Regions from separate parts of the Bacillus sp. NP247 genome, predicted to be linked through region 1. Evidence: a T-box and tRNA genes for the amino acid it is inferred to sense, from the RefSeq annotation. Region 1 holds a T-box; the other holds one or more tRNA genes.
The links. A T-box is a leader RNA that pairs with one kind of tRNA and senses whether it is charged. The one in region 1 lies ahead of argS (arginine--tRNA ligase), so its partner is inferred to be a tRNA-Arg.
Positions count from the first base shown of each region.

Region 2: it encodes a tRNA-Arg, which carries the amino acid that the T-box ahead of argS (arginine--tRNA ligase) is inferred to sense. The anticodon was not compared.

Region 1 covers NZ_CP076653.1:4,754,586-4,763,538, reverse strand. Annotated here, with positions in the region: partial or broken gene KPL75_RS24800 (tetratricopeptide repeat protein) at 1-3,454, opposite strand, end outside; gene KPL75_RS24795 (class I SAM-dependent methyltransferase) at 3,864-4,742, opposite strand; gene KPL75_RS27560 (hypothetical protein) at 4,864-5,076, opposite strand; gene KPL75_RS24790 (DUF2085 domain-containing protein) at 5,094-5,435, opposite strand; gene argS (arginine--tRNA ligase) at 5,579-7,267, opposite strand; T-box leader at 7,313-7,527, opposite strand; gene KPL75_RS24780 (class I SAM-dependent methyltransferase) at 7,568-8,344, opposite strand; gene KPL75_RS24775 (BrxA/BrxB family bacilliredoxin) at 8,394-8,828, opposite strand; gene KPL75_RS24770 (thiol-disulfide oxidoreductase DCC family protein) at 8,911-8,953, opposite strand, start outside.
Region 2 covers NZ_CP076653.1:2,305,391-2,315,943, reverse strand. Annotated here, with positions in the region: gene whiA (DNA-binding protein WhiA) at 1-229, shown strand, start outside; gene KPL75_RS12340 (HPr family phosphocarrier protein) at 253-501, shown strand; gene clpP (ATP-dependent Clp endopeptidase proteolytic subunit ClpP) at 1,011-1,592, opposite strand; gene KPL75_RS12330 (DUF421 domain-containing protein) at 1,833-2,702, opposite strand; gene KPL75_RS12325 (DUF1657 domain-containing protein) at 2,723-2,929, opposite strand; gene spoVAE (stage V sporulation protein AE) at 2,941-3,291, opposite strand; gene spoVAD (stage V sporulation protein AD) at 3,291-4,304, opposite strand; gene spoVAC (stage V sporulation protein AC) at 4,305-4,781, opposite strand; gene KPL75_RS12305 (YhcN/YlaJ family sporulation lipoprotein) at 4,810-5,298, opposite strand; gene KPL75_RS12300 (DUF1657 domain-containing protein) at 5,406-5,612, opposite strand; partial or broken gene KPL75_RS27815 (hypothetical protein) at 6,318-6,515, shown strand; gene KPL75_RS12295 (cytoplasmic protein) at 6,549-6,749, shown strand; tRNA gene KPL75_RS12290 (tRNA-Arg) at 7,104-7,179, shown strand; gene rpoN (RNA polymerase factor sigma-54) at 7,438-8,745, shown strand; gene KPL75_RS12280 (glutaredoxin family protein) at 8,755-9,000, shown strand; gene cggR (gapA transcriptional regulator CggR) at 9,136-10,164, shown strand; gene gap (type I glyceraldehyde-3-phosphate dehydrogenase) at 10,191-10,553, shown strand, end outside.

The sequences.
Region 1 (8,953 bases):
TCGCACGATTTTTCATACGATAAAATACTCTTGTAAATATAGATTTTTTCGGTTGCTCATTTTGCTGCCTTTCTACTAATCTTTCGGCAACCGCAGTAGCTGCATACATAAACGCTGTACTTCTTTCTGCTTTTTTCACTTTTAGCGTATGAAGTGCGTCTCGTGTTTGGGATAATTTTTTATGTTGTTCCATTGCTTTTACGTACACACCAAATATACGTTCACTTTCCAAATCTTTATGCATTACTTTCAGCGCAACTTGAATGGCTTCTACATTCTGCTTTTTAACAAGTATTTTCGCATAATGATATAGTACTTCCACATGCTCTTCATCTATTTTTATTGCATTTTCGATATATTATTTTTCTTTATCTATGTCATTCATCGCACCAAACACGTATGCAATCGCATCTAAACGCCATGTCTCAGGAACTTCTTCCGCTAATTTTTCTAATTCAACTAGTAATTCTTCCTGAAGATTCATTTCTACTGAAAGCTGTGCCAAATATTCCATGTTAATATGCATTGGTTCTTCTTTCATCGCCTGGACCATATGACTTTGTTCTTTGGCACGATTCTCTTCTTTTTCGTATATTTCAGCAAGCTGCAAATGTACACCTAAGAAATTCTTATTCATTTCTAAACATGTTTCATATGCATGCTTCGCTTCTTGAAATTGCCCTAACGCCATGAATGTTTCACCGATACGGAAATACGGCAATGAATCTTGTTTTTTCTTAAGTGCATCATTATACCGTTTTATCGCCTGATCATACTGTCCAATAGATTCATATAAGACACCAGCGTAACAACCGTATTCAATTACATCCGCTTTTTCTTTTTCTAACGTTCTTAAAAACGCTATGCCTCGTTGCACAAAAGCTGTGTCTTTTATCCGATCTACATACTCATCCAACACGCTCGCTATATTAGCGTATACTCTTCGTATACCGTTCTCTAATTTAGAAAGTGCAAGTTTTAACTCTTTTTCATCCCCACCTAATGCAATTTCAGCATCCCATAGCACCATGCCAGCATTCATAAGGAAATCTTGATTGTCTTCAAATTGCTTATTGATACTAACAATATAGTTTTTTGCATCCTCATATTGTTCCTTTGCCATATAAACTTGAGTTAAACCAAAATGAGAATATACATCTTCATTATTTTCTTCTAAAGAACGCTTATATATAGTTTCCGCTTCTTCAAGTTCATCATTTTGAAAATGAAAATCTCCTAAACGAACATATAAAGATGCCTGATCTTCACAATTTTGAATTCCTTGTAATAGAATTTCCTTCGTACTTTGCTCATCATCCAAATCTGATTCATAGATTTCCGAAAGCTTCGTATATAAATATGCTGCCGTTTTATCTAATTGAATCGCCACTTTAATTCCTTTTACCGCCAAATACACTTTCCCTAAATGCTGAGCACATCTTGCACGTTCATACCATATGTGCGCTTCATACTTATATTCTTTTAATAAATCATTAAAGAATCCATATGCTTCTTCATATCGTTCTAAATCTATTAAAATTAAACCGTGGTTTACAAGCGTAAACCTTTCAGGGCTACGTTCTATAGCTGTTAGAGAATACTCTAGCCCCTTTTCAGATTGATCCATATACATGTATGATAATGCTAAGAAACTCCACGCAACTGGTTGATCTGCATCCAATTGTAATGATGAACGAAAACTAGCAATCGCTTCTGTATAATTATCTTGCTCAAAAGAATAACGTCCATTTATAAAATGATATAACGCTTGATTGTTTTTCTTCTCCACACTTTGAAGCATATGCCCTGCTTTTTCCATTTCTTGCAGACGAATAAAACACTGTGCACTATGCAATTTCACAAAGTCAGAGCTCGGAAACTTTTCCATTAACTTTTCTATACAAAACTGAATAAACTCTTTATCTACTTCCGCATCTAAATGTTTAATCGTATATAACCAAGTGTTTGGATTTTCACTTGTTTCTTTTAAAAATAGTACTAACTTTTCAATTCCCTCTTTATCTTGCTCAGCTAAATGATCAGTAAGAGAAAAAATTGATTTATAATAATTATGTTCTTCCTCATCTAAAAGTGAAAGTTGTTCTATTCTATCTTTTGGTGTAAACGTAATAGCTAAACAATCTGTATAACGATATTTTTCTTGCAACTTATCATATTCCACAAGAATCGGTTCTAAGAAATTCGGATCTTGAATATAAAAAGCTTGCAGCACGTCGTCATAACCAGAAAGCACTTGTACATGGGAAGCGTGCTCAATATCTATACTTAATAAAACGGGAATACCTTGATCAAGTAATCTCTTATAACTTTCCACATTCCCTTGAAAATAACGATATTCGTAACCTTGCTCTTCTATATATGTAACTGTATCTGAAAACTTAGAACCTGTTACATCAAAAATATGTTGTGCTATTTCATCTTGCGTACGTTTTTCTCCCCATACCCCTAACATCATTTCTAAACTTGTCGGAACGCAATAGTTATCCTTTTGTACAACCGGAATTATTGGTAAACGAACCTTTTTTCCATCAGGATTTTTTTCTATATGATGATATAGAGAATTTTTCAAACTCTTTTCACTTTTCAATAGTGCTTGCAAATCATGAATATTATTTATTTTATAAAATGCTTCTGCACGTAAATGTATAAAATAAGTTGTATATGCATGATGCGGAAGCATATGATTAATTTTATCTATTACCACTAACATTTCTTCATAGCGCTCTAAATCTAATAAATATTTTACTTTTTCAAAATAGAAATATGGTACTTGAGGGAACTTTGCAATCGCATCATTTATGAGTTGTAATGCTCGCTGCTGTTCACCTTTATATGCATATAATTGCGCCAATAGGTACGTAGCTAACTCTTCACAATCTTTATGCCGCTGACCGGCTAAAAGTTGTTCCTCTGCCTTCTCCCACTCACCAGTCTGTATATATAAGTAACCCCATTTATCAAAAACTGCACGTGTACTATACTTTTCCGCCTTTTGCATATAGGCATAGGCCTCTTCATTTCGCTTCATATCTAAAAAACATCTAACTAATGTAAAATATGCTTTCGTTAAAACGTCCGCATCAGTTTCCTCTTCATTTACCTCTTCCAAAGAATCTTTTAATAATTGTTCAGCATCAAGGATTTTACGCTCATCAATTAACTCATCACAATATAAAGAGAGCGTTCTCATATTTGGGAATTTTTTATACGTATAACGAATTAAAAAGGAGCTATATTGATGCATCAGACCTTCATCAACAAGGCGAATTAATGTATCAAATTCCGCAAATGATGAAACGTTAGAAAGCCAGTTCTTCACGTATGATAATTTATTCGTTTCTTTTATATGTGCAATTTCATTATTTATCTCCTGTAATCCATCTACAAATCTCTTTTCTTTCAAACAAATCTCTAATTGCTTAAAATCTAGCATGCATTCACCTCAAATTATTATTTATACTGCCATTTACAAGCAGTATTCTAACCTACTTGCTTAGATTTTACACATCATATAGTATGCATTCAACTAAAACCTCATATAATGAACGATATTATTTAATATTATTCAAGTTTATAATTAAATATCTTAAAAGCGATGATTTTTCTCGGTATTTTGTTTAATTCGATGTAATATTGTATGTTCTTAAGAGGTCATTCTCAGTAAATGAAATTATATTAATGATTTTTTAAATATATCTATCTTCTTGAATAGCTAGAATATGAGGAGCAACATTTTGAACTTCCTCACAAATAGCCTCTAATCTCTCTGACCACAAAGTTTGATGATTCCAAATGTTGAAGGTAGCAATTCTCATTATATTCCTACTTTTCTAATATTAGATTTATCTCCTTATTTCACCGTATGTAATTTTCATATTAGGAGCGTACACCAAAGAAGAATGTATATGAAACGCTTCAAAAAATCGCAGTTCTGCTTCGTATTGAGCTAGCGCTTCAATATCTGTTAAACCTCGACTCATTAAACGGTCTATAAATTGTTGTTTTTCACCTGGATTACTAGCAATCCCCTCTTCTTTTAGAGAATTATATAATCCTTGCTTATCATTTTGGGTTATATTAGAATCTAAAAAATTCACTTTATCGCTTACTCTGCATTCAATATTCTTCACACCTAATTCACTTAAAAACATCGGTATTTTCATACCAATATTGCCGTCTTTACCACTTCTATGTGTATCTTCTTCAAATAGCTTCTGCAAAACACCAAGCTGGATAATTTCCGATTGAATTACTCCATCTAGCATGTATGAAGACATATTAGAAATCCAATGTGGTTCAAAACATATTATCTTTCCTCCCTCCTTAATTGAATTTATCATTTTTTGCAACATTGTTTTGGGCGAATTCATATGTAATAAGAAAGCATGACTGACAGCTATATCGTATTTATTTTTCAATTCAATTTCTGTAGCATCCCCCTCAATAAATTCTGCCTCATATGGGAATGTACGAAACAACTCTCTCGCTTCAGCTATTAATGTTTCTCCTCTATCAATCCCTGTGTACTTTGATCCAACGGGAAGTAAAGGTAACAAAATTAAACCTAAATAACCATATCCACAACCATAATCAACAATATGTACGGGTCCAGTAATCTTCCAAACTGAATTGACTAAAAAACGGAAATAATCATCGTTATAATATAAGTCTCTCGTATTTCTTAAATACTCTAGCTTACTATTCCAATCATACTCTTCCAAGTCCAACGCCTCCTTTTATATACACAACTAAAGTTCTCCATTTAATAGTCACATTCCTACACTTCTAATAAAAAAAGCTAGTATACCTTAAACGATACACTAACTTTCCCACTCACATAATTTAACAATTACAATCAGTATAATCGGTACAAGCTAATGTACTGCAATCACAGTTTCTATGTTCGTCATTTCTTTTTAGGTGAAAATAGAGTAACACAATAAATATTGTACAAATAACAAAAGCAATTATTGCTTCTATATTTCTTTCATGAATGAGAAAACCAATCCCGCTTCCTCCTGAAATAAGAATTAGAACTGAGTAGATCCAAAACATGTAAAATTCTCCTTCCGTTAATATATGCTTTTAGATGTTATCCATATAATGCTAGAGGCAATAAATAGCCCCATACCATTACCGCTTAATAAACCGGTCGTTACTCTTAGTAAATTTGTGCTGCTTCTCCATTTCCACTTTTGGGTGAATCCATCAATAAGTAACGGAATTTGAGCAGAAAATGATAGTATTATTGCCAAAAGAAATGAAGGTGTCATATAAAAATAAATTGGAAACATTAAAATACCGATAAGCATGCCTGTACAACGCGCACATAAAGGTATGTGTTTTTGTAGTTTAAGAAAACTTCTTTCCACTTTTCTATGGCAAGGAATTTGTAAAATAAAAGCTCGAATCAATATGAAACATCCTCTCTAAAAATATTTTAATTGATTTTGCAAAAGAATTATATATTAATAAAAAACAACCCAGGTTCATCCTAGACCTGGGTTGTCAGTTCGCTGCTATAATATACTTGGGTTAATAATGATTATATTCTTATTTACATCTCCTCAGGAGCTTCTACCCCAAGTAAACGTAACCCCTCTTTCAATACAACCGTCACAACATAAGCTAATGCGAGTCTACTGTCTTTTTCTTCGTTCTCTTCTAAAATACGAACATTCCCATAATATTTATTAAATGATTGCGCTACATCTAATACGTATTTTGAAATAATAGATGGCTCATTTTTGTTGAAGGCCGCTTCAATTACTTGCGGGAATTTGTTAAGTAATTTTACTACACTCCAGCTGTAATCGTCTTTTAATTCAAAATTACACGTTTCAAATTCAACACGTTCTTTTCTTAAAATTGAACAAGCACGCGCATGTGTGTACTGTACATATGGTCCTGTTTCTCCTTCAAATTTCAACATATTTTCTAATGAGAATTCGATATTATGCATACGCTCATTTTTTAAATCGTGGAAGATAACTGCTCCAACACCGACTTGCTTTGCCACTTCTTCTTTTTGTTTTAAATTAGGATTTTTCTCTTCAATATTTTGTTCCGCAAGTGCAACAGCTTCTTCTAGCACTTCTTCTAATAAAATAATTCTGCCCTTACGTGTCGACATTTTCTTACCGTCTTTTAATATAAATCCAAACGGTACATGTTCCATTCCGTCAACCCAGTTATAACCAAGCTTTTTTAATACAGTGAAAAATTGATTGAAATGTAGGCTTTGTTCTGGGCCTACAACATATAACGCTTTATCAAATTCGTATGTGTTTTGACGATACAAAGCAGCTGTTAAATCACGCGTTGCGTAAATGGTAGCACCATCTGATTTTCTAATTAAGCATGGCGGCATACCTTCTTCTTCTAAATTAACGACTAATGCCCCTTCTGATTCTTCCAGTAAGTCGTGCTCTTCTAAAATCCCAATAAAGTCTTCCATTTTATCGTTATAGAAAGCTTCTCCTTGAAAATTTGTAAATTCCACACCGAGAAGTTCATAAATGCGGGAAAATTCTTTTAAAGATTCATGACGGAACCAATTCCATAGTTCGACTGCTTCTTCATCACCTTCTTCTAATTTTTTAAACCAAGCACGACCTTCTTCTTCTAGTACTTTGTTCTCTTTTACTTCTTCATGAAACTGAACATATAGCTTAAATAACTCACGTATTGGATCCTCTTTAACTATTTCTTCATTTCCCCATTTTTTATATGCGGTAATTAACTTTCCAAACTGTGTTCCCCAATCCCCAATATAATTAATTCCGACAACTTCATACCCACATTTTTCTGCGATATGCTTTAATGAATTACCAATCATTGTAGAACGTAAATGCCCCATTGAAAAAGGTTTCGCGATATTAGGAGAAGAATAATCGATAACTACCGTTTTTTCACATCCAAAGTGATTTTGACCGTACTCTTCTTTTTCAGCTAAAATTGTTTTTAATACTGCATCACTTACAGTTTCACGATTGAAAAATACATTTACATAAGGACCAACGGCCTCTACTTTCGTAAAGAACGGATCCTTTAATTTCTCCGCCACTTCCTTTGCGATAATAGCTGGTGCTTTTTTATATTGCTTCGCTAGTGAAAAGCATGGGAACGCTGCATCTCCGAATTCATCTTGTTTCGGTGTTTCAATTAAATCTAAAATTTGACTTTGTGTTAATTCATTCGCAAGAATATTCGATACACTTTCCGCAAACTTTGTTTTATACTCCATACTACAACCTCCTTATTTTTTGAAACACAAAAAACTCGTCTCTAAAAAAGAGACGAGTTTTAACCCGTGGTACCACCCTTGTTGTTCATTACGAACCACTTTCCCGTTTATAACGAGGACAGGGGGCCTCGGCTTACTCTACTATTCGTTCAAGAAGCGTCTCCGAAGTGCGCTTCATCTTTTTCTTCTGCACTAGGCTCACACCATCCCTAGCTCGCTTTCCTTCTGAAAAAGACTACTCTCTTCATCACAGACAGTATATTTAATTAATTATTGCTTATTATACATCTTTTCAAACAATTAGCAAGGGTCAATTACACCAAAATGAAACTTAGCACTTTTTCTTTTGTATACATAAAAATTGTGTTTTTCAAATCTAGAACTACGGAAATGATCTTTCAGAACGACACCTTTTCTCGCCACACGCTTCGCTTCCGCAATTGTTTCATCAGTAATATCATGATACAAAGCGAAGTGTTTTAATCCTTTAATTCCATCTGATTCGATGACCGTTTCTTCAAACATCGGATCAAGGTAAACAACATCATAACTATTATCTTCACATTGCGTTAAAAATGCGAAATGCTCCGTTTGCTGTACATCGATTCTTCGCATCGCCCCGTCAATTTCAGATACGGATGAAGACCATGTTTGCAGGCCTTTTTCCATTATGTAAGCCATATATTCGTTACCTTCAAGTCCTGTTACTTTTCCATTTTCACCAACAATATAGCTAGCAACAATACTATCTGATGCCATACCGAGCGTACAATCTAATACTGTCATTCCGCTCTCTAATTTAGCTGCTTGTACAAACGGATCGTGTTCTCCGCGCATTAACCTTTTCACACGAAACATCGCTGAGTTTGGATGAAAGAAAAACGACTCTTCCGTTCCTCTCGGATAAATAGCTAATCGGTTTTTCCCTACAACAAGCACATCTTGTTCATACTGCTCATGTAGTTTATGTACTGGTATGTCATTACGTTTAACGAAAGAACGATTTAATTCTGCTGCTACCTTGCTTGCATAATCTGTCATTTCTTTGTTGGTTCTTCCTGCTGTTGTTACAATCATTGTTTCACCTCTATATAAAGAAAAGAGGGAGATATACTCTCCCCCTTCTTTAGCAATTCTTTTCGAAAGCTTGTTCTAAGTTCGTAATAATTTCGTCCATAGTTGCACCTTCAATTTCATGACGGTGAATGAAGTGAACAACTTCTTTTCCTTTTAATAATGCCATAGATGGTGAAGATGGAGGAATTTCTCCGAAGTATTCACGCATTTTTGCAGTAGCATCTTTATCTTGACCTGCGAATACAGTTACAAGATGATCAGGTTGTTTTTCAGCACGAACAACTGCTTGACCTGCTGATGGACGCGCTAAACCAGCTGCACAACCACAAACAGAGTTTATAACAACTAATGTTGTACCTGTTGCATTCTCAATAAATTCTGTTACAGCTTCTTCTGTAGTTAACTCTTCAAATCCAGAACGCACTAACTCTTGGCGCATTGGAATTACCATTTGGCGCATGTATTCTTCATAAGCATTCGACATCTTGTATCTCTCCTTCAACTTTCATTCCAAATTCATCATATCACGCTCTATTAATAGGTGCAAAAGAAAGATAGTGACGTTTTCATTTTTTTGAAGGGATTTCACAAACCCCTTCGCGGCAATGT
Region 2 (10,553 bases), 2.4 Mb from region 1:
AATTGAGAACATCCGCTATATTGATGAGACGGTTGGGCTTGATATTTTGCCAGATAAATTAAGAGAAATTGCACAGTTACGAAGAGATTATCAAGATGTAACATTGAAAGAGTTAGGTGAGATGGTATCCGGGGGGAAAATTAGTAAATCGGGTATTAATCATCGTTTGCGTAAAATCGATGAAATTGCAGAGAAATTACGCGCGGGGGAAACAGTAGCAAAAAAATAAGAGGTTAAAGGGGAAATGGAGCTGTGGTTCAAAAACTGGTTAAAGTTGCATTAAAAAACGGCTTACAAGCACGTCCGGCTGCGTTGTTTGTACAAGAGGCGAATCGCTTTCATTCTGATATTTTCATTGAGAAAGATGGAAAGACGGTTAATGCAAAGAGCATAATGGGGATTATGAGCTTAGCAATCGGAACTGGTAGCATGATTACAATCACAACAGAAGGTTCAGATGCAGAAGAGGCTTTGGAAGCATTAGCTGCATATGTACAATAAAAGGCTATCGCGAATGTGCGATAGCTTTTTTGTTTTGTTACTTGCGGGCATTCTGTTTGGTGCGGGGTAACAATCAGTCGGGTATGTTGGTGGTTCGTGCTTGTCGGTAAGTCGATATATTGAAAAAATCGCTGATATAATTTGAGTTGTGTTCGATATAATTGAAAAATCGCTGATATATCTCGGTAAATACAAGATGGGGTATGTGCGCGGGAGTACATGATAAAAAAGCGCCCTGTAATAGGGCGCTTCCGCTTTTAGTTATATCTAGCTCCAGTGGCTAGCTCTTCGTGTCTAAGAACCTTCCGCATAAGAAGGCAAAAAGCGCCTTTTATGCGAAAGAACCTTAGCCAGTCAGAGCTGAACGAGCCGCCTCTGCTTTTAGTATATCCAGCTCCAGCGGCTAGAATCTCCGGTCGTTTCGCCCCTTGATTCGAGGCAAAAAGCGCCTCGGAATCAGGGGCTCCATCGCCCTGCAATTCTGAACGAGCCGCCTCTGCTTTTAGTTATTAACGATTTGTAAAGATCTTATCGATTAAACCGTATTCTAGAGCTCTTTCTGCTGTCATGAAGTTGTCGCGGTCTGTGTCGCGTTGTAGAACTTCAAGTGGTTGACCTGTGCGGTCAGCAAGGATTTGGTTTAATTTTTCACGTAAGAATAGGATGCGTTTTGCAGCGATTTCGATTTCAGTCGCTTGACCTTGTGCACCACCAAGTGGTTGGTGAATCATTACTTCACTGTTAGGAAGAGCGAAACGTTTTCCTTTTTCACCTGCTGCAAGTAAGAATGCACCCATAGATGCAGCCATACCGATACAGATTGTTGATACTTGTGGTTTAATAAACTGCATTGTATCGTAAATTGCCATACCAGCTGTGATAGAACCACCAGGGCTGTTGATATAGATGTGAATATCTTTTTCTGGATCTTGAGATTCCAAGAATAAAAGCTGGGAAACGATTGAGTTTGCTACGTTGTCATCAATTGCGCTACCAAGCATAATGATGCGGTCTTTTAATAGTCGAGAGTAAATATCGTAAGCGCGTTCTCCACGATTTGTTTGTTCAATTACTGTAGGAATTAAATTCATCTGTTATTTCCTCCTTTGAAAGCTTTCTTAGTTTATAATACAATTATGGTCAATAAAGGTCAAACGAAACCACTTTAAATCAAAAAAATATGTAGTTGTATCATGAAATATTCGCTATGTTTTTGAAATTCCCTGCTTATGTATCTTCAACATCATAACCGAATTACATAAATTTAAACGTCATGAAAACTGTAGGAAAAAAGAAAAGAACGCCTTTTGATTGAAGCGTTCTTTCGGTATTTATTCTTTTAAAAGATAGGTTACTCTATTTAAAATCTTTTCGATTTGTTTCGCGTTTTTACTATACATTTCGCTAGCTGATTTCGACTTTGTTTCTAAAGAAAATAGTTCAAGATCAGCATGGCATTTTTTTAAAGATGCTAATAATAAAGGTTTGTTTTGAGGAGAAGGCATTTGGAGTTTGTCATTATAAATGTCGATAGTGAGTTGTCCGTATGAGTCAACTTGACCGAGAAAGACATTTTCGATGACAACGCCGAGTTTTTCTAATTCTGAATGTAGCCAAGCCCGGTTATGCCCGCTTGATGACAGAGGTTCATCTAGTATATTTCCATCCATAATAACAGTTTGTGGTTCCTTCTCGTTTGGTACTTTTAAGCCTACGTCTTTTGCTGTAAGTGGTTGGCGATCTTTCTTTAATAATACATTTAATTCACCGCTCGGTTCTAGTACTGCAAATTCAACATCAGCTACGCTGAACGCATCTTTTCCTCGGAGTAGTTCAAGTAATTCGTCACTTGTATATTTTTCTTTCTTTAAGTTATCTTCGAGTATTTTTCCATCTTTTATTAATACGGTAGATTTTCCTTCAAAGAAGTCCCGAGCTGTTTTGTTCTTTAAGGAGAGGATTCCTGTGAAAAAAGGTACTACAGCGAAAATGAGTATCGCAAAGACGCCGTGGAAAAATTTTGAATCGAGCCCTGTAGATACTTGGGCAGCGATGTCACCGATTGTCATTCCGGCTATGTATTCAAAAAAGGAGAGCTGAGAGATTTGTCTTTTCCCTAGCCATTTCGTAATAGCGAATAAAATGATTAATATGAATACAGAGCGAAGAATAACGAGTGTCCATTCGGGCAGGTGAGACATAGTCATTTCCTCCAGTCTACTTAAAACCCTTTATATTGAGGTTCTTCACGTTCTAATACTGAAATTCTATCCTTTAAATCAGCGATGACGCTGTCCATTTCTAACATACATTCATGAAATACGCGTTTTGATTCCGCGTCCTGTGAATTTAATGAAAGAGAGCTTAAACTTGCTTGAGCGCCCCTTACACTTGCAAGGCAGGTTTTTACGCTAGCGATAACAGTCATGAAAACACCTCTTATCCTTTCGGTTTGAATAGCAATGCTCCAATGAATCCGAAAATAATAGCTGCTGATACACCAGCACTCGTTACTTTAAACATACCGGTAATTACGCCGACGATTCCATGTTTAGCTGCTTCTTCCATCGCGCCGTGAACGAGGGCATTACCGAAGCTTGTAATTGGTACTGTTGCCCCGGCCCCAGCGAAATCAATTAGTGGTTCATACAAATTGAATCCGTCTAATATAGCTCCAGCAACAACGAGCGTTGCCATCGTATGTGCAGGTGTAAGTTTGCCGACATCAAACATAAGTTGCCCGATTACGCATATAAGTCCACCAATGACGAAAGCCCAGAAAAAAATCATTACGTTGCACCTCCAAATTCAATTGAAACAGCGTGAGCGATACATGGAATTGTTTCTTCTTGTTGGAATGTAAGAGGAGATAGTAAAGCACCTGTCGCAACAACTAGTATCTTTTTGAATTCTCCTTTTTTCATTCTATTTAATAAATGTCCGTACACGACTGTTGCTGAACAGCCTGGGCCACTTCCGCCGGCTATTACAGGTTGACCTTCTCTATAAATGAGTAACCCGCAATCTTGAAATTGTTCACTTGTTACTTTTGTCCCATGTTTATGTAGTAAGTCATAAGCAATTTCGCGTCCAACGTGTCCGAGATCGCCTGTTACGATTAAATCGTAGTGAGATGCATCGAGATTTCTTTCTCTTAAATGAGCTTCAATTGTATCGACAGCAGCAGGAGCCATTGCGCCCCCCATATTAAATGGATCTGTTAACCCCATATCAACAATGCGCCCGATTGTGGCGGAAGTTACTCTTGGGCCATGTCCTGTATCACTTAAAATAGCTGCGCCTGCACCGGTCACTGTCCACTGGGCAGTAGGGGGTTTTTGACCCCCATATTCAGTTGGATAACGGAATTGTTTTTCCACGGCAGCATTATGGCTTGATGCACCAGTTAATAAATATTTTGCACCTTTTGCATTTACAATACTTGCCCCAAGTGCTAAACCTTCCATAGAAGTAGAACAAGCGCCGAATAAACCGAGATAAGGTGTGCCAAGTGTGCGGCATGCAAAGCTCGTTGGAGTTATTTGATTAATTAAATCTCCGGCGAGTACGAATTGAATATCATCTTTCCTAAGTTTGGCTTTTTCTGTAGCACGGCTACAAGCCTCTTCAAACAAAATTTTATGTGCTTTTTCATAGGAATCTTGTCCGAGCCATAAATCTTCATGCAGGGTATCGAAGTCTTCAGGGATTTTTCCATTTGCTTCAAATGGGCCGCCGACTACACCTGTTGAGATGATAACTGGTTTGTTTTCGAATACCCATGTTCGGTGTCCTTGTAACATTTACAGCCCTCCCCATTGAAAGAGAATCGTTTTAATAAGAGCGATGACGAAAGCTGAAAATACGCCAAATAAGATGACCGATCCTGCTAGTTTAAACATGTTACCACCAACACCGAGAACGAAGCCTTCTGTACGGTGTTCAATACATGCGGCAATAACAGAGTTACCAAATCCAGTAACGGGAACTGCGGTACCAGCACCAGCGAATTGTCCAAGGCGATCGTAGACGCCAAATCCCGTCAGTAGCATGGAGATAAAAATAAGAGTTGCAACGGTAGGATTCCCGGCAGAGCGTTCAGTGAAATCAAAATAGGTAATATAAAAAGTGGAAATCAGTTGGCCTATTAGACAAATTAATCCTCCGACGAAAAAAGCTTTAATACAATTTTTTAAAACGGGACGCTTCGGTTCGCGCTGTTGTTCGAATTTTTTATATTCTTGTTGTACAGGTGTTAAGTTTTTATCTTTACTAGACATTTGAATCCTTCCTTCTCTTGTAGAAAGCTTAAATATTAGATCCCATTTCCGATTGAATGAGTTTCAATTGTTTTTTGATGCCATCTTTACTTACTTTCTTTTTCTTAATTTTGTTTTCAAGTTCTTCTATGAGCATAAAGATCTTTTTGTCTGTACTTACACGAATATCGAAAGTAGGGTTTTCATCACTTAGCTTCTTTTTTAATTTACTTCGTAAAGGTTTTAAACTAAATCTTTCGTGATGTTCAGGCTTGACGGCTATGTAAAGATCTAAATTTGTATTAACGGCGGTAGCTTCTATAATTCCCTCTATAGCGAGAGCTTTTTTCTTAGCTTCTTGCGATATAGATTGATTAAAGGATTCTGTACTCATTTTTGTTAACTTAGGGCCCTTGTCTTCTTCCGTTCGTTTTGCTTCTTCTTTTTTTACCTTTTTATCTAACGGGCTATTATCACATCCGGTAAGTGAACCGAATAGGAGCATAAATAACGCGGTTATGATTCCAAGTTTTCGCATTATAATCATTCCATTTCTATTGCATTATGTAATGTGAGAGAAAAAGGATGATTGCATATCACCCTTTTTCTCACATTGAGTACCATTAGATGAATTGGTACTTTCGGTTATTGCTGTGTGTATTGTGGTTCTTCTTGCTGGACTTCTTCAACACGTGGGTTTAAAGAATCAATAATTGTTTGTGTTTGCTGCGCAGCTGTTTGGAAAAGTTGCTTTGCTTGTTGGTTATCCGTATCAAGAGCGAATCCCTCTAAGCTAGCTTGTGCACTTTTTAATCCAGAAACAGTTTGCTTAAGTTTTGTAATTACAGTCATTGAATGAAGCCCCCTTTGGAATATCAATTCAAAGATTATAATTTGTGAGTTGAGGTGAATTTATGATTGGAAAATTTAGGGGGAGGATATGTTTTATAGGCTCCTAGCTAAGGTATATAAAGGATTAAGGGGATATTTTTATTGATTTAGATGGATTTTATTTCTATTATTATGAGAAGAAAATAAGCAGGTGCTTACTTGTTATATTTCACTTCTATTAGAGGTTTTTCGCAAGAAATTAAATGTGGAAAAGCGGAATAGAAGAAGGCTTAAAACCTTGATAACAAACGGTTTATAAAATTTTATCATGCGCCCATAGCTCAGTCGGATAGAGCGGTGGTTTCCGGTACCACGTCTAGAGTCGGATAGGAAGTCAATGAAGTCTCAAGGCGTGATATAAAGCCGTTTGGTAGTGTTTTTGACGCTTAACTTGAGCGAGAACAAACCGCAATTGTCCTACGAAGGCATTAGCGAGTTAGTGTCGCATAGTTAGGACATGCTATGGACTGTTAAATGAGGATAACGATAATATATTTACGGAGAGCGTCCGTCTGAAAAAAATTCAGATAGGGGGCTCTTTTTTATTATGTTAAAAAATAGACGAGTTGTAAAAAGACGAAGAGAAATAGTCGATTCAAAGGCGCAACGATCCCAGAAAATGCGATCTATGAATTCAGCGCTTATTTAGCTATCGTGTACAATGATACGAATCGAATGCAACAACAGGGGATCGCATCGTTTAGTATTACGGGGGGTGGTTCATTCACGTTCAAAGAAAACAACGTATCAAGCGCGATCGGCTAGCCATTATCCGAGTTGATCCCTAATAGTGTGTTACAATTAATCGAAGCGGAAAGCGAGGATCTCCAATTGACTGGACGTGTGATCGGTTGGACAGTTTAAGAAGGTTGTATAAAACAGGGAGATGACGCAAAGATGGCGAAAGCAAAAGAGAGTGATTTAACGGAGAAATTGGCAGAAGGTCAACGACAATATGGTGACGGCAACTTTACAATACAGAACATCGGTGATGAAACTAACCCGAATTGGACTGTCGTAAAAAATGTGAGGAAGGGATCAGCAGGCATTCGCGAAGAGGAAGATATATTAAGGCTGCGATCAAAATATATAAAATAGTGCGGAAATGGGCGGAAATCACTTCGCCTGTCTTTCGTTTTATAGGCTATATTCAAAAACTGCGAGACACAGATTGGCAATACTCGGCGATTAACTTTTATTTCGTAGGGGTCTTAAATGCGTTCTATTTCATTTTAAGCAGATTAAGAAACGGGCAAACGTAGGGGAAATATGTGATAGTGCTAGTGTAGAAGGCACTTTTATACTTGCGCATTCGGTTAACGTCGAGATATAATATTACATATGTAAAGAAGCGAACGTCTACGTGTTGGTGTTCGTATCCTACGTTTAACTTTCGGTAAGAACAAATCGGAAGAAGACGGAAGCAAACCGTTGATATTATCATATTTTCATGCGCCCATAGCTCAGTCGGATAGAGCGGTGGTTTCCGGTACCACGTCTGCCGGGGGTTCGAATCCCTCTGGGCGCGTCAAAAAGTCCTAACTTACGTTTTGTAGGTTAGGACTTTTTTATTTCCCTCTTGTTATATCTAGTTATAGGATTTACTATTAGTATGTGGTAATAACTTTTGTGCGTTATTATTTTCTTTCAATATTATTCATTTTTCGGTTGTAAGTTGTAAATCTCATTAATACATATAAATTAATAATATTTTGGAATGGGTGTCTGCGATAGGATTCTCCTTTTACCAAACTTATTGTACAATAGAAACAAGGGGGAGATTAGTTTGAAGGCAAGTCTTTTACAAGAACAAAGCTTACGTTTGGCAATGACACAAGAGTTAAGGCAAGCGATTACAATGCTCCAGTATAATGTACAAGAATTATCGGAGTTTTTATATGAGCAATCGTTAGAGAATCCCCTTATTGAGTTAGGTGGTTTTGAGAGGGAGAAGAAAAAGAGCTCTAACACAAGTAAAAGTACCAGCAAACAAGTCGAGAATCAAATGGAAATCTACAGTGTGGATTCTACAACGATTCAGCAACATTTATTAAATCAACTCCAGTATTATAAAATAGATGAAGAAGAGCGAAAAGCAGCTTCTTTCATTATTATGAACATGGATGGAAATGGCTATTTACAAGAAACAAATGAAGAGCTATCAGAGCTTCTTTCTGCGCCAATCGATGTAGTGGACCGTTCCATAGAGCTTGTTCAATCGTTAGAGCCAGCAGGGGTAGGTGCGCGTAATATTCAGGAATGTCTATCAATCCAATTGAAGCGCTTACAAAGAAGGAATGGGTTGGCGGAAGAAATTATAGATGATCATTTTAATTATTTCGTTAAGAAAGATTGGCGAAAGCTTGTTCAAGCTATGAAGTGTACCAACGAGGAATTACAGGATGCGGTGAACTGTATTACATCATTACAGCCGAAACCAGGTCTTGCATTTTCTTCGGATAAACCACTTTATATCGTGCCTGATATGGCGGTAAAAAAAGATGGCGATCATCTCGTTTTACAGATGAATGAGAGAAATATGCCGAGAATTGAAATTCACTCTGAGTATAGTGCGTTACTAAATAATAGTGAAAGTGAAGTGGCTTCTTACGTATCGGAGAAGTATCAGCATGTGCAATGGATTATGCGCAGTTTGAAACAGAGAAAACAAACACTCTTACAAGTGATGAATATTATTATGGAAAAACAGCATGATTTCTTCTGGAGAGGTCCAGAGTATTTAAAACCACTTGCTTTAAAAGAGGTGGCGGAAGAGTTAGGTGTGCATGAGTCTACAATTAGTCGTGCAACGCGTAATAAATATGTGCAAACGCCGCATGGTTTATTTGAGATGAAATCGTTCTTTAGTAATTCTATTTCTACGACGGAAGATGAGGCGGTTTCTACAAAGCGTGTGAAACAATTCATTCAAACGCTTGTTGGAGCAGAAAATAAGAAAAAGCCACTTTCGGATCAAAAGATTTCAAAATTATTAGAAGAAGAGCATGAAATCGTTATTTCTCGCAGAACGGTTGCGAAATATAGAGAACAAATGCATATTCCCGCTTCGTCTCTAAGAAAAACAATTGGATAGGTGAAGAAGATGAAAGTTGTACTATATACAAAAAAAGATTGTGGTCTTTGCGTGAAGGCGAAACAAATTTTAAAGGAAGTACAATGTGAATATTCTTTTCAAATTGAGGAAATAGATATATATGAAGATAATGACCTTTTAGAGAAATACCATCTAATGATTCCTGTTGTAGAAATAGGCGGAAGACAAGTAGAATATGGTAACATTCACAAAGGTGTCATAATAAACTATATAAACAATGCAGTTAAGAGTTGAATAAGTTTCTATCTCCTGTTACAATAATACACGTAGCAGGGATTATTTTTTTAACCTAAGTGGGACACAAAATGTCACTACGGGACATAAAGTGACCACGAAGGAAAATGAACCGATGTAGTGAGGAGAAAAGATATGCGCTCATGGATTCAGAACACAAAAAAATTATTACCTGATCTGCTACCTGTTATGCAAACGAGAATGCAAGTACTTCAGTACATTAGGCTTATGCAGCCGATTGGGAGAAGAAACTTATCTGCAAGTCTCGGTATGACAGAACGAGTATTGCGAAGTGAAGTTCAAGTTTTGAAAGAACAAAACTTAGTTCACGTCGCTTCTTCTGGAATGACTTTGACAGAAGAAGGAACAGCTTTAGTTCTTGCTTTGGAAGACTTTATGAAAGAAATTTCCGGGTTAAAGGTTTTAGAAAAACAACTTAAGGAAACATTAGACTTGGATGAAGTTTTCGTTGTCCCTGGTGATAGTGATGAATCACCTTGGGTCAAACTGGAGATGGGCCGTGCTTGTGTGACTTGTATAAAAGACCGTCTGACAGTGAATAATATCGTTGCTGTGGCTGGAGGAACTACGCTAGCTGCTGCTGCGGACATGATGCAACTTGATTGCAAAGATTTACATATGCTATTTGTCCCAGCACGTGGTGGAATTGGAGAAGGTGTCGAGTTAGAAGCCAATACCATTTGCGCCAAAATGGCACAAAATACGATGAGTAATTATCGCTTATTGTATGTTCCAGATCACGTTAGTAGCGAAGCATATGCGTCTATTGTAACAGAGCCCTCCGTGAAAGAAGTTCTTGAGTTGATTCGATCTTCCAATATCGTCATTCATGGAATTGGTGATGCGTTAACAATGGCACGTCGCAGAAATACTTCAGAAGCAGATTGGTTAAAGATTCAGGCAAGCGAAGCAGTTGGCGAAGCTTTCGGTTACTACTTTAATGAACAAGGAAATGTTGTTCATAAAGTAAGAACAGTTGGTATGCAACTTGAAGATTTACAACATGTATCTCACGTTGTCGCAGTCGCTGGAGGTTCTTCAAAAGCAAAAGCAATACAGGCTGTAATAAAGCAAGGGCACACTTCAATTCTAATTACAGATGAAGGTGCAGCAAAACAATTAACAAAGGGTATTACCCTTTAATATAATCCCCCAAGGAGGAAATTTAAATGACTAAAATTGGTATTAATGGATTTGGACGTATCGGACGTAACGTATTCCGCGCAGCTCTTAACAACTCTGAGGTAGAAGTAGTAGCAATCAACGACTTAACAGATGCTAAAACATTAGCTCACCTTTTAAAATATGATACAGTTCACGGAACTTTAAATGCAGAAGTATCTGCTAACGAAAACAGCATCGTTGTTAACGGTAAAGAAATTAAAGTTATCGCTGAGCGTGACCCAGCTCAATTACCATGGAGCGACTACGGAGTAGAAGTAGTAGTAGAATCTACTGGCCGTTTCACTAAAAAATCAGACGCTGAGAAACACTTAGGTGGATCAGTTAAGAAAGTTATCATCTCAGCTCCA